DNA from 2 places in the Variovorax sp. GW821-FHT09A10 genome. Region 2 is predicted to be linked to the other one. Evidence: riboswitches for the same ligand, from Rfam matches in the RefSeq annotation. Region 2 holds a riboswitch; the other holds the start of a gene.
What was found. Region 2 has a riboswitch for S-adenosylhomocysteine ahead of metH (methionine synthase). Riboswitches for the same ligand answer to the same signal wherever they lie in the genome.

Region 1 (6,944 bases), on a different contig from region 2:
CGTGTCGAGCCCCAGCTTGCGCGCGTCGTCGACGAAGCGGAAGTAGGCCTCGGGGCTGAAGAAATACTGCGTGATGGCCGAGTCGGCCCCGGCCTTCACCTTGGTCGCGAAGGCCTGCAGGTCGGCTTCGGGCGAGCGCGCCTGCGGATGCACTTCGGGGTAGCAGGCCACCTCGATGTGGAAGTCGCGGCCGGTCTCCTCGCGGATGAAGGCGACCAGGTCGCTCGCGTACTGGAACTCGCCGCCGATGCCGTAGCCGCTGGGCAGGTCGCCGCGCAGCGCGACGAGGCGCTTGACGCCCATGGCCTTCAGCTCGGCCAGCTGCTCGCGCACAGTGGCGCGCGTGGCGCCGATGCACGAGAAGTGGCTGGCGGCGTCCACGCCCTCGGCCAGGATCTCCTGCACCGCACCGAAGGTGCCCTGGTGCGTGGAGCCGCCCGCGCCGTAGGTGACGGAGCAGAACTGCGGCTTGCGCACATACAGCTGCTGGCGCACGGCGCGCAGCTTGACCGCGCCTTCGGGCGTCTTGGTCGGGAAGAATTCGAAACTCAGCGGAAGGCGCACCTGCGTCTCCTTAGGAACCGTCGCCGGCCTTGGCAGCACGAACGGCGTGAATGAAAAACTCGCGGTTGCCGTCGCCCCCGGCGATCGGGCTGTCGAACCAGCGCAGCACCTTCAGCTCGAGCGCCGCGCAGGCGTCGTGCAGGCGCTTCTCGACCACAGGGTACATCGCCTCGTCGCGCACGATGCCGCCCTTGCCGACCTGGCCGGGCTGCAGCTCGAACTGCGGCTTGACCAGCATCAGCAACTGGCCGTCGTCGGCCAGGAACTGCACCACGGCCGGCAGCACCAGCGTGAGCGAGATGAACGACAGGTCGCCGACGATGAGGTCGAAGCGCGGTTCAGGCGGGGCTTCGACAACTTCGACCGCCTCGCCAGTTTCTGCGCCTTCCTCATCGTCCACCTGCAAATCGGCCGGCGACAACGCCCGCGCATTGACGCCTTCGATGGCGACCACGCGTGCGTCCTCGCGCATGCGCGGATGCAGCTGCCCGTGGCCCACATCGATGCCCACCACCTTGGCGGCACCGTGCTGCAACAGGCAGTCGGTGAAGCCGCCGGTCGACTGGCCGACGTCCAGGCAGAGCTTGCCCGTCGGGTCCACGCCGCTGACCGCCAGCGCACCTTCGAGCTTGAGGCCGCCGCGCGACACGTAGCGTGCCTCGGCGGCATCGGCGAGCTCGAGCTCGGCCGACTCGGGCACTTCGTCCTTGTTCTTGACGACATTGCGCCACGCGTCGCTCGTGCCCGCGTCACGCCAACGCATGCCGCCGGCGATGAGCCGGACAGCTTGCGAACGCGAGGCGGCCATGCCGCGCTCTACCAACAGTTGATCGGCGCGCACGCGGATCAGTAGCGGTAGGTGTCCGGCTTGTAAGGGCCGTTCTTGCTCACGCCGATGTAGGCGGCCTGGGCGTCGGTCAGCTCGGTGAGCATGGCGCCGACCTTCTTCAGGTGCAGGCGCGCGACCTTCTCGTCCAGGTGCTTGGGCAGCACGTAGACCTTGCCGGCTTGATACGCATCGGGCTTGGTGAACAGCTCGATCTGGGCAATGGTCTGGTTGGCGAACGACGACGACATCACGAAGCTCGGGTGGCCCGTGCCGCAGCCCAGGTTCACGAGGCGGCCCTTGGCCAGCAGGATGATCTTCTTGCCGTCCGGGAAGGTGATGTGGTCCACCTGCGGCTTGATCTCTTCCCACTCGTACTTCTCGATCGACGCGACGTCGATCTCGTTGTCGAAGTGGCCGATGTTGCAGACGATGGCCTGGTCCTTCATCTTGACCATGGTGTCGTGCGTGATGACGTCCTTGTTGCCGGTGGTGGTCACGAAGATGTCGGCCTTGTCGGCGGCGTACTCCATGGTCACGACCTTGTAGCCTTCCATGGCCGCCTGCAGGGCGTTGATCGGGTCGATTTCAGTCACCCACACCTGGGCGCTCAGGGCACGCAGCGCCTGGGCCGAGCCCTTGCCCACGTCGCCGTACCCGGCCACGCAGGCCACCTTGCCGGCGATCATCACGTCGGTCGCGCGCTTGATGCCGTCGACCAGCGATTCGCGGCAGCCGTACAGGTTGTCGAACTTGCTCTTGGTGACCGAGTCGTTCACGTTGATGGCGCGGAACAGCAGCGTGCCCTTGGCGCTCATCTCGTTCAGGCGGTGCACGCCGGTGGTCGTCTCTTCGGTCACGCCGATGATCTCGGCCGACTTGCGGGTGTACCAGGTGTCGTCGACAGCCAGCTTGGCCTTGATGGCGGCGTAAAGAATGCGTTCTTCTTCGCTGGTCGGGTTGGCGAGCACGCCCAGGTCCTTTTCGGCGCGCTGGCCCAGGTGCATGAGCAGCGTGGCGTCGCCGCCGTCGTCCAGGATCATGTTCGGGCCTTCGCCCTTCGAGCCCTTGGGACCGAAATCGAAGATGGCGTGGGTGTAGTCCCAGTAGTCCTTCAGCGACTCGCCCTTGATGGCGAACACCGGCGTGCCGGCGGCGGCGATGGCGGCGGCGGCGTGGTCCTGCGTCGAGAAGATGTTGCACGAGGCCCAGCGCACTTCGGCGCCCAGGGCTTGCAGCGTCTCGATGAGCACGGCCGTCTGGATGGTCATGTGCAGCGAGCCCGTGATGCGCGCGCCCTTCAGGGCCTGGCCCTTCGAGAACTCTTCACGGATGGCCATGAGGCCGGGCATCTCGGTTTCGGCGATGCGGATTTCCTTGCGGCCCCAGGCGGCAAGGGACAGGTCGGCAATCGCCTGGTCGGCGGTCGAGACGGGGGTGGGCTTGAGTACAGCGCTCATGAGAACTCCAAAACTGGTTTGAAAGATGCCACTGCGTACGGGGAAGAAAAACTCACCGCGAGAACAGCGGGTGAGCGTGGTTGCGATGTGGTCCGAGCCTCACGCCTGACGGCGCTGCAACGCTCCTCGGAGCGCCGGATTGTAGTCGCGCCCGCCCGGCCCGCCAATCGACCGGGGCATCCCACATCACGGAAAGCGCCGGCGCCCGCCAGGCCGGGCCGGACGGCGCGGGCCACCCCGGGAAACTCCGCAGGCAAATCCGCGCTTGGAGCGCCCTGAGCCGCGCCGGCCCGGCGTATCGTGGCGGCGGGCCCCGGCCGCCCGGCCGCTGCCTGCATCCACCCGTTCGATTGTTTTCATCACCCGACACAGGAGATTCCGCACCATGGCCACTGCCAAGAAAGCCGCCGCGAAAAAAACCACCGCCAGCAGCGCCGGCGCGAAGCAGGCGGCGCCGTCCGCCGCGGACATGCTCGATCCGATGAAGAACCTCAAGGGCATGGCCGAGCGCCTGCAGAACCTGAACCTGACCGGCGGCGCCGGCAAGCTGCTCGACAGCGGCCGCAAGGACCTGCAGGCGCTGATGCAGGCCAACGAGAAGTCCTACCAGGGCCTGCAGACCGTGGTGCAGCGACAGACCGAGATGATCAAGACGGCCATCGCCGAATGGCAGACCGCCGCCAAGGCGATGCCGGGCAAGGACCCGAAGGAAAACCTGGCCAAGCTCGACGAGCTGGGCCGCCAGTCGTTCCAGCGCGCCGTCGACGACATCAAGGAACTGGCCACCCTGGCCGCCAAATCGCAGGCCGACGCCTTCGACGTGGTGCGCCAGCGCATCCAGTCCAACGTGGACGAAGTCACGAAGCTGCTGCAGCGCAAGTAACAAGAAGCAAAGAAAGGCCCGCATGACCGCCGTCGCGCCCCGCACCGAACGGCGCACCCGCGCCAACGGCATCGAACTGGCCTGGGACAGCTTCGGCGACCCCGAGGCGCCGCCGCTGTTGCTGGTCATGGGCCTCGGCGCCCAGATGGTCGCCTGGGACGACGCGTTCTGCGCCGCCCTGGCGCAGGCCGGCGGGCACCACGTGATCCGCTTCGACAACCGTGACATCGGCCACTCCACCCACCTGCCGCACGCCGGCGTGCCTGACATCCAGGCGCTGATGCTGCAGGCCATGGCCGGGCGCCCGCTGCAGGTGCCCTACACGCTGCGCGACATGGCCGACGACTGCGCCGGCCTGCTCGACGCGCTTGGCATCGCGCGCGCCCACGTCGTGGGCGCGTCGATGGGCGGCGCCATCGGGCAGGAGATGGCCATCCATCACCCGGGGCGGATGCGCTCGCTCACCAGCATCATGTCGAGCACCGGCGACCCGGCCCTGCCGCCGCCCACGCCCGAGGCGCTGGCGGTGCTGTTCGCGCCCGCACCGACCAGCTTCGAGGCCTACCTGCCGCACCACGCCAAGCTGTGGCGCGTGCTGCGCGGGCCCGACGCCTTTCCGCTCGACGAGGCGCGCGACGCCGAGCGCGCGCAACTGGCCTTCCTGCGCGGCCTCAACCCGGGCGGCGTGGCGCGGCAGCTGGCGGCCGTGTTCGCGTCGGGCAACCGCAAGCCGGCGCTGCGCGCGGTGCAGGTGCCCACGCTGGTGATCCACGGCGATGTCGATCCGCTGGTGCCCGTGGCCTGCGGCATCGACGTGGCCGAGGCCATTCCGGGCGCGACGCTGCTGCGCATTCCGCGCATGGGCCATGCGCTGCCGATCGCGATGTGGCCGCAGATCATCGAGGCCATCGCCGCGCACACCGCACGGGCGGCGCGGCGCGACGATCACTGAAGAAATAAAGACACAACAACGAACCCAGACGGAGGTGTTTTGATGAACCAGTTTCCGTCCCTCGATCCCATGGCCCTGTGGCGCGAGCTCACGGCCCAGTGGGAAAAAAGCACCAACGAATTCGCCAACGAAACCATGGCCTCGGACCCGTTCCGCCAGGGCATGCACGGCGGCATGAACGCCTCGCTCACCGCGCAGAAGGCGGTGGGCGACCTGATGGCGCGCTACCTCACGCTGCTGAACCTGCCCACACGCGGCGACCTGCAGGCGCTGGGCGAGCAGCTGCACCGCATCGACGACCACCTGGCGGGCATCCGCCGCGCGCTGGAAGGCGGGGCCAGGCCTGCCGCGCGGACCGCCGACGCGGCCACCGCCCCGCCTCGGCCGCGTCGCACCAAGCAACCGCCCACGGCGGCGGCAGCGCCTGCACCGGCAGCCAAGGCCGTCACCGCCGCGAAGAAACGCCCCGCCGGAAAGCGCCGCCCATGAGTGCGCCGCCCGACACCTTCCAGCTGCCCGACATCCGCGGCGAGATCGAGCGCACGATCCAGCGCAACATCAAGGGGCTGGACTTCCTGACCTCGACCGCGCCCGCCGTCGGCCTCACGCCCAAGGACGAGATCCACCGGCGCGGCACGCTGAGCCTGTACCACTACCGCCCGATGGTCGACGAGATCTACCGCGTGCCGGTGCTCATGGTGATGGCCACCACCAACCGCGCCTACATCTTCGACCTCGCGCCGGGCCAGAGCATGGTCGAGTACCTGCTGCTCAAGGGCTACGACGTCTACGTGATGGACTGGAACGCACCGCGCCCCGACGAGAAGCGCCTGCGCATCGAGGACTACGTGCTCGACTTCATCCCCGATTCGATCCGCCGCGTGCAGGAAGACTCGGGCGAAGAAGACGTGACCATCGCCGGCTACTGCATGGGCGGCGTGCTCTCCACGCTGTATGCGGCGCTGCACCCCGGCGGGCCGATGAAGAACCTCGCGCTCTTCACCACGCCGATCGACTTCAGCCGCATGAAGCTGTTCCACGCGTGGTCCGACCGGCGCTACTTCGACGTCGACCGCCTCATCGACACCGTGGGCAACGTGCCGCCCGAGATGCTGTTCGCCTCCTTCGACATGCTGCGCCCCGCCGGGCGCGGCGCCGGGCTGGTGCAGCTGTGGGACAACATGGCCAACGACGAGTTCGTCAAGTCGTACCGCATGTTCGACCGCTGGGGCGCCGAGATGCTGCCGCTGGCCGGCGAGTACTTCCGCCAGACCGTGAAGGAGCTCATGTGGGACAACAAGCTGCACAAGGGCGAGCTGGTGCTCGGCGGGCGCCCCGTGCTGCTGAAGAACATCACCGTGCCGGTGCTGCACGCGCTGGCGCAGCACGACCACATCGTGCCCTACGAGGCGGGGCAGCCGCTGATCGCCGGCATCGGCTCCACCGACAAGGAAGAGGTGGTGCTCAAGGGCGGCCACGTGAGCCTGGCGGCCGGCACCAACGCCGTGCGGCGGCTGTGGCCCAAGCTCGACGAGTGGCTGGGCGTGCGCTCCACCTGACGAAGACAACCATCGAACACCTTCCCATGACCGCATCTTCTTCCCGCACCTACCCGCGCACCGTCGCCCACGCGGACGGCGAGATCGCCCTGCGCCTGATGACCGGTGCCGACGCCCCCGCCGTGCTGGCCTTCGCGCAGGCGCTGCCGGCGCACGACCTGCTCTTCCTGCCGCGCGACATCACCGAGCCCAAGGTGATGGCTGCCTGGGTCCGCGCCATCGAGCGCGGCGACATCGACAGCGTGCTCGCCGTGCGCGACGGCACCGTGCTGGGCTGCGCCGCCGTCATCCGCGACCCGCACTCATGGTCGGGCCACGTGGCCGAGCTGCGCGTGCTGGTGTCGCCCGCGCTGCGCGGCGGCGGCCTGGGCCAGCAGCTGGCGCAGGAGGGCTGCGCGCTGGCCTTCGCGCACGGGCAGGAAAAGATCGTCGCCCAGATGACCGTCGACCAGCGCGGCGCCATCGCCGTCTTCCAGGCCCTGGGCTTCCGGCCCGAGGCCCTGCTCACGCGCCACGTGAAGGACCGCGAGGGCAAGGCGCACGACCTCGTGGTGCTGAGCCAGGACGCGGCGCAGGTCGAGGCGCAGATGCGGGCGTACGGGGTGACGGAGGCGTTTTAGGCCCATCGGCGGGGGATTGAGGGGGTTGCCGGCACGGCCTCCTAAAATCGGGGGATTCCCCTGCAGATTGCCCACCTTGT
Region 2 (6,944 bases):
AGCGCGTTGAGAAAGTGCGGCAGCACGTCGTCGCCCACCTGCAGCGCGGCGGCGTACAGCAGGTTGTAGTTGTACGGGAACCAGGGGTAGCGCAGCCAGTCGTGGATGCCCAGCGTGCCCTGCTGCGCCACGAGGCGCGCGTAGGGCAGGTGGTACATCAGCTCGTCGAAGGCGGCCGGCGGCGCGAGCGGCGCCACCAGCGCGGGCAACGCAACCAGCGCCAGCGCAATGGCGGCGATGCGCTCGAAGCGGGTCCACGGCGCGGTGGCGGGTGCGGCCGCGCGCAGCGCGCGCACCTCGGCACGCCAGCCGCGCCACTGCCACGCGGCGGCCACGACGCCCGCGCCGATCAGGCCCAGCGTGGCCTCGCGGCGAAAGAGCCCGAAGATGGCCAGCGCCTGGAAGGCACAGATGTAAAGGCCGACGCCGAGCGCGGCCGACATGGCCGCCTCGAGCCAGGCGTCGCGGCGCGACGGTGGGCGCAGGCGCGCGAGCACCGCGCGGCCGGCACCCCAGCAGGCAATCACGAAGATCGCGAACTGGGCGTAGTGCGCGGCGGCAAAGATCAGCTTCTGAATATCAACTCCCGTGGCCGGTCACTCCGGTCGCGCCGACCGGCCGGCAGGTTCAAAGGTTCGGCGCCAGCAGGCGCTCGAGCTCCGATTCGCTCGTGCGGCGCCGCGCGGCCTGGTCCTGCAACTGGTCGTGCCCGATCTTGCCGACGTTGAAGTACGTCGCGTCGGGATGCCCGAGGTAGAAGCCGCTCACGCTGGCGGCGGGCATCATAGCGAGGCTCTCCGTCAGGGTCATGCCAATGTCCGCGCAGTTCAGAAGGTCGAACATCGGGCCCTTCACGCTGTGGTCGGGGCAGGCCGGGTAGCCGGGCGCGGGGCGGATGCCGCGGTACTTCTCGGCAATCATGTCGTCGTTGCTCAGGCCCTCGTGGGGCGCGTAGCCCCACAGGTCGGTGCGCACGCGGTGGTGCATGGCTTCGGCAAAGGCCTCGGCCAGCCGGTCGGCCAGGGCCTTGAGCATGATGGCCGAGTAGTCGTCGAGGTCGTCGATGAAGAATTTCTCTTTCTTCTCGACGCCCAGGCCGGCCGTGACGGCGAACACGCCGACGTAGTCCTTCACGCCGCTGTCCTTGGGCGCGACGAAGTCGGCCAGGCAACGGCTGGGGCGCATCACGCCGTCGATCACCTGCTTCTCGGTCTGCTGGCGCATGCCGTACCAGGTGAGCGCGACTTCGCTGCGCGTCTCGTCGGTATAGAGCTCGATGTCGTCGTCGTTCACGGTGTTGGCAGGCCAGAAGCCCACCACGCCGCTGGCGCTGAGCCAGCGCCCTTCGATGAGGCGCTTGAGCATGCGCTGGCCGTCGGCGTACACGCGCACGGCCTCGGTGCCGACGATCTCGTCCTTCAGGATGGCGGGGAACGGGCCGGCCAGGTCCCAGGTCTGGAAGAACGGGCCCCAGTCGATGTACTTGGCCAGCTCGGTGAGGTCGAAGTTCTTGAACACGCGCCGGCCGATGAACTTGGGCACCGTGGGCACGAAGTTCGCGAAGTCGACGGGCGTCTTGTTGGCGCGCGCCTTGGCCAGGGGCCACATCGGCACCTGCTTCTTGTTGGCGTGCTGCGTGCGCACCTTCTCGTAGTCGGCGTTGATCTCGTCGATGTACGCGGTGGCCTGGTCCGAGAGCAGGCTCTGCGCCACGCTCACGCTGCGCGAGGCATCGGGCACGTAGACCACGGGGCCTTCATAGTGCGGCGCGATCTTCACGGCCGTGTGCACGCGGCTGGTGGTGGCGCCGCCGATGAGCAGCGGGATCTTCTTGATGCGGAAGTGGTCGTCGCGCTGCATTTCGCCGGCCACGTACTGCATTTCTTCGAGGCTGGGCGTGATGAGGCCCGACAGGCCCACGATGTCCGCGCCCTCGACCTTGGCCTTGGCCAGGATTTCGTGGCACGGGACCATCACGCCCATGTTCACCACTTCGAAGTTGTTGCACTGGAGCACGACGGTGACGATGTTCTTGCCGATGTCGTGCACGTCGCCCTTCACGGTGGCGATGATGATCTTGCCCTTGGTGCGCACGTCGCGGCCGGCAGCCTCGTCGCGCAGCTTTTCGGCTTCGATGTAGGGCAGCAGGTGGGCCACGGCCGACTTCATGACGCGTGCCGACTTGACCACCTGCGGCAGGAACATCTTGCCGGCGCCGAACAGGTCGCCCACGATGTTCATGCCGTCCATGAGCGGGCCTTCGATCACGTGCAGCGGGCGGCCGCCCTTGGCCAGGATCTGCTGGTAGGCCTCTTCGGTGTCCTCGACGATGAAGTCGGTGATGCCGTGCACCATGGCATGCGACAGGCGCTGGTTGACGTGCACCGGGTGCTCGGGCGTGCCGCGCCATTCGAGGCGCTTGCTTTCGTCCTTGGCGCCGCTCTTGGCGGTCTCGGCCACTTCGACCAGGCGCTCGCCGGCGTCGGGGCGGCGGTTCAGCACCACGTCTTCCACACGCTCGCGCAGCGTGGGCTCCAGGTCGTCGTACACGCCGACCATGCCGGCGTTGACGATGCCCATGTCCATGCCCGCCTGGATCGCGTGGTACAGGAACACGGTGTGGATGGCTTCGCGCATCGGGTCGTTGCCGCGGAAGCTGAAGCTCACGTTGCTCACGCCGCCCGACACCTTGGCGCCCGGCAGGTTCTCTTTGATCCAGCGCACGGCGTTGATGAAGTCGACCGCGTAGTTGTCGTGCTCCTCGATGCCGGTGGCGATGGCGAAGATGTTCGGGTCGAAGATGATGTCTTCGGGCGGAAAGCCCACCTCGTCGACCAGCACGCGGTAGGCGCGCTCGCAGATCTCGATCTTGCGTGCGTAGGTGTCGGCCTGGCCCTTCTCGTCGAAGGCCATGACCACGGCGGCGGCGCCGTAGCGCTTGACCAGCTTGGCCTCGTGCTTGAACTTGTCGACGCCCTCCTTCATGGAGATGGAGTTGACGATGCCCTTGCCCTGGATGCAGCGCAGGCCGGCCTCGATGACGTCCCACTTCGAGCTGTCGACCATCACCGGCACGCGCGCGATGTCGGGCTCGCTGGCAATGAGGTTCAGGAAGCGGACCATGGCGACCTTGCTGTCGAGCATGGCCTCGTCCATGTTGATGTCGATCACCTGCGCGCCGTTCTCGACCTGCTGGCGCGCGACGGCCAGGGCGTCCTCGAACTGGCCGTTGAGGATCATGCGCGCGAAGGCCTTGGAGCCGGTGACGTTGGTGCGCTCGCCGATGTTGACGAACAGCGTGCCCTGGCCGATGGCGACCGGCTCGAGGCCGGACAGCTTCATGGGAGGGGGAGCAACGGGAGCGGAAACGGATGCGGGAATCTGGGACATGGCCTCACCTGCGGAAGAGTCGGACAGGCGAGCGTCGTTGTCGCCCCAAGCCTGACGATTCGCCTCTGTGGCGAACCGCTGCAACGCTCCTTGGGAAGTCGCGCATTTTAGGTCGATTCGATTGCGCCCTGGGAAAACCCCAGTTTTCATTCCTGCATGTGTCAACAGAATGCGCCCACCGTTTCTGAACGAACGTTCGTGTTTTTAACCAAACGTAAGGGAGTTCGCCGATGGCCAGGAAGTGGAATGTCCGGTTGCAGCATGCAGCCACCCCGATGCGCGCCGTGGCCTTGAGCTGCGGCCTCCTGGCCGCCGCGGCCCTCGCGGTTCATGCGCCACCGGCGCGTGCCGCCGCCGGCGACAGCGCCACGCGCGTCGAGGCCCGCGTCACCTCCGACACGGCGAAGACGAAGTACCCGATCGTGCTGGTCCACGGCCTGCTGGGCTTCGACAACCTGCTGGGCGTCGACTACTTCTACGACATCCCCGGCCGGCTGGCCGCCGCGGGCGCCAAGGTGTACGTGGCGCAGGTGTCGGGCACCAACACCTCCGAGATCCGCGGCGAGCAGCTGCTGCAGGAGCTCAAGACCATCCGCGCGCTGGAGCAGAACCCCACGCTCAAGTTCAACCTCATCGGCCATTCGCAGGGCTCGCCCACGGTGCGCTATGTGGCGGCGGTGGCGCCGGACATGGTGGCCTCGGTCACGTCGGTGGGCGGCGCCAACGGCGGCTCGAAGGTGGCCGACCTGCTGGCCAAGCTGCCCGAAGGCGGCATCGGCCAGACCCTGGTGGTGAAGGCCGTCGGCCTGCTGACGGGGCTGATCGGCTTTCTCTCGGGCAAGGACCCGAGCCAGCTGCCCGAGGTGCCGCTGAACGCGCTGGCCTCGCTGACCACGGCGGGCGGCGCGGCCTTCGACGCCAAGTTCCCGCAGGGGCGCCCCGCGCCGGGCTCGTCGTGCGACGTGAAGAGCGGCGCGGCCGTGGCCAACGGCGTGCGCTACTACTCGTGGTCGGGCGTGTCGACCAGCTTCAACCTGTTCGACCCGAGCGACACGGCGCTGTCGACGCTGGGCAGCCTGTTCTTCTTCGGCGAGGCCAACGACGGCCTGCTCGCGGTCTGCACCACGCGCCTGGGCACCCACCTGGGCGACTACCGCCAGAACCACCTGGACGAGGTGAACCAGGCCTTCGGCAACACCTACGGCAGCCAGTTCCCGTACTACGAGAAGAAGCCGCCGGAGCTGTTCAGGGAACAGGCCGCGCGACTCAAGAGCGCGGGGCTCTGAGGACGCTGCGCATGCGCGGTGTGGCCTTGACCATCGGCGCCGTCGCGCTGGTGGCCGCGGGGACCGGCTGGCTGGCGCTCGGCCCCGGGGCGGTCGATGCGCCTCAGGCCGCCGCGCCCCGCCCCACGGCGGCGGTCGCGGTGCCCGGCGCGCCCCCGCCGGTGCCGCAAGCTGCGGCGGCCCCCGACACCCTGCTCACCAGCGACCTCATCACCCTCTTCGACCAGGTGCTCGCCGAAGCGCAGGCCGACAGCAAGGCCACGCTGATGGCCCGCGCGCCCGCCCTGCTCGCCCAGCGCCTGCGCGAGGACTGGCGCGTGCGCGCGCTGGGCCTGCTGGAGCGCTACGTCGACATGCAGGAGGCCCTGCGCACCCTGCAGCCGCCCGCGCCCGGCGACCCGGCCTTTTTGCGGCGCAGCCTGGAGGCGCGCGAGGCGGTGCGCCGGCAGTTCTTCGCGCCCGAGGAAATCGAAGGCCTGTTCGGCGACCAGATCCGGCAGGACCGGTTCATGGCCGAGAAGATGGAGCTGCTGTCCAACCCCGACCTCACGCCCGAGCAGCGTGCGGCGGCGCTGGCGCACAGCGAGCAGGCCTGGCTGTCGCCCGCGCAGCGCGAGGTGCGCAAGGAGGCGGTGGCCCACCTCGACGTGATGCGCCAGACCGAGGCGCTGCAGGCGCGCGGCGCCAGCCCCCAGGAGCGCTTTGCCGCGCGCAGCGAGACCTACGGCTACGAGGTGGCGCGCGGCCTGGCCACGCTCGACCAGGAAACCCAGGAATGGAACGCCCGGCTCGACCGCTACGCCAGCGCGCCCGAGGCCGAGCGGGCCCAGCTGCGCGAGACGCTCTTCAACGAGAACGAGCGCCTGCGCCTGAGCGGTGCCCTGGCGATGCGCTCGGCCGCCGCGTCCAAGCCGGCGAAGTGAATCGACTAAGTAAGCGCAGGCTTACGCAGGCTGCGCTTCGCCCATGGCCGAGGCCGGCAGGCCGAACACGCGGTCGAAGGCCCAGTTGAAGACGAAGGTGTAGACCAGGAAGAACACCACCAGGCCCAGGTCCATCACCAGCGCCTGCCAGAGCGACACGCCCAGGCCCCAGGCCAGCATCGGCACCAGGAAGGCGATCAGGCCGCCCTCGAAGCCGATGGCGTGGGCGATGCGGCGCTTCAGGCTGCGCCCGCGCACCGCCTGGCGCGACTCCCAGCGCTCGAACAGGGCGTTGAAGGTCAGGTTCCAGATCACCGCGATGACCGAGGCGCCCACGGCCAGCAGGCCCGAGTGGCCGAGCCCCGCGTCCGACATCAGGGCCAGGCCGGCGCTGGCCGCCACGATGGCGATGCCCTCGTAGAGGGAGATGTAAACGATCCGACGCTGAAGGCCCTGCATGACTGTTTCTCTGTGTGTTTGACTGTGATGGAGGGACTTTATTTGCTTTTAGTTGATATAAAAAGTTAACTTGTTTCAGTTTTATTGATAGATCGGGACGCCATGGCTTTCTCCAGCGACAACGTCGAGGTCTTCCTGGCCGTGATCGACCACGGCTCCTTCTCGGCCGCCGCGCGGGCGCTGCGCAAGGTGCCGTCGGCCGTGAGCATGGCCATCGCCAACCTCGAGGCCGAGCTGGCGCTGCCGCTGTTCGACCGCAGCGGTCGCGAGCCCCAGCCCACGTCGGCCGCGCGCTCGCTCGAACCGCAGGCACGGCTGCTCGCGGCCCAGCTGCGGCAGTTGCAGGTGCAGGCGCTGGCGCTCACGCAGGGGCTGGAAGACCGGCTCACGCTGGCCATCGCGCCCGAGCTGCTGGCCGCGCCCTGGAGCGGGCCGCTGGCCGCGCTGGCCGACGACTACCCGCTGCTGCAGGTCGAGGTGCTGGCCGCGCCGCAGGCCGACGCGCTGGCGCTGCTGCACAGCGGCCGGGCGCAGCTGGCGCTGGTGTTCGAGCGCCCCAGCCTCGACGGCCGCGAGGGCTTTCAGGAGGTGGGCAGCGACACCATGGTGGCCGTGATGGCGCCCGAGCACCCCGTGCTGCGTGCCGCGGCCGGCGGGCGCCTGCGCGAGGAGCACCTGACGAACACGCGCCAGATCGTGGTCGCGGGGCGCGACCTGGCCACCAGCGACCCGCGCTTCGTGTTCGCGCGGCATGTCTGGCGCACCGACAACGCACTGGCCGCGCTGAGCCTGATCACCGCCGGGCTGGGCTGGGGCTGGCTGCCGCGCAACTTCGCCCGGCCGCACGTGGCCGCGGGCGCGCTGGTCGAGATTCCGTTCGAGAACC

Region 1: linked by a shared signal. The riboswitch ahead of ahcY (adenosylhomocysteinase) and the one ahead of metH (methionine synthase) in region 2 are both predicted to bind S-adenosylhomocysteine.

The regions. Positions count from the first base shown of each region.
Region 1 covers NZ_JBWKPT010000005.1:60,424-67,367, reverse strand. Annotated here, with positions in the region: gene metF (methylenetetrahydrofolate reductase [NAD(P)H]) at 1-564, opposite strand, end outside; gene AC07Q9_RS19945 (TlyA family RNA methyltransferase) at 575-1,405, opposite strand; gene ahcY (adenosylhomocysteinase) at 1,411-2,850, opposite strand; S-adenosyl-L-homocysteine riboswitch at 2,916-2,984, opposite strand; gene phaP (TIGR01841 family phasin) at 3,236-3,733, shown strand; gene AC07Q9_RS19930 (alpha/beta fold hydrolase) at 3,756-4,685, shown strand; gene AC07Q9_RS19925 (hypothetical protein) at 4,728-5,174, shown strand; gene AC07Q9_RS19920 (alpha/beta fold hydrolase) at 5,171-6,244, shown strand; gene AC07Q9_RS19915 (GNAT family N-acetyltransferase) at 6,271-6,864, shown strand; gene AC07Q9_RS19910 (peptide chain release factor 3) at 6,941-6,944, shown strand, end outside.
Region 2 covers NZ_JBWKPT010000016.1:23,247-30,190, forward strand. Annotated here, with positions in the region: gene AC07Q9_RS30965 (ArnT family glycosyltransferase) at 1-527, opposite strand, end outside; gene metH (methionine synthase) at 628-3,390, opposite strand; S-adenosyl-L-homocysteine riboswitch at 3,413-3,488, opposite strand; gene AC07Q9_RS30975 (esterase/lipase family protein) at 3,621-4,676, shown strand; gene AC07Q9_RS30980 (lipase secretion chaperone) at 4,688-5,599, shown strand; gene AC07Q9_RS30985 (PACE efflux transporter) at 5,621-6,058, opposite strand; gene AC07Q9_RS30990 (LysR family transcriptional regulator) at 6,161-6,944, shown strand, end outside.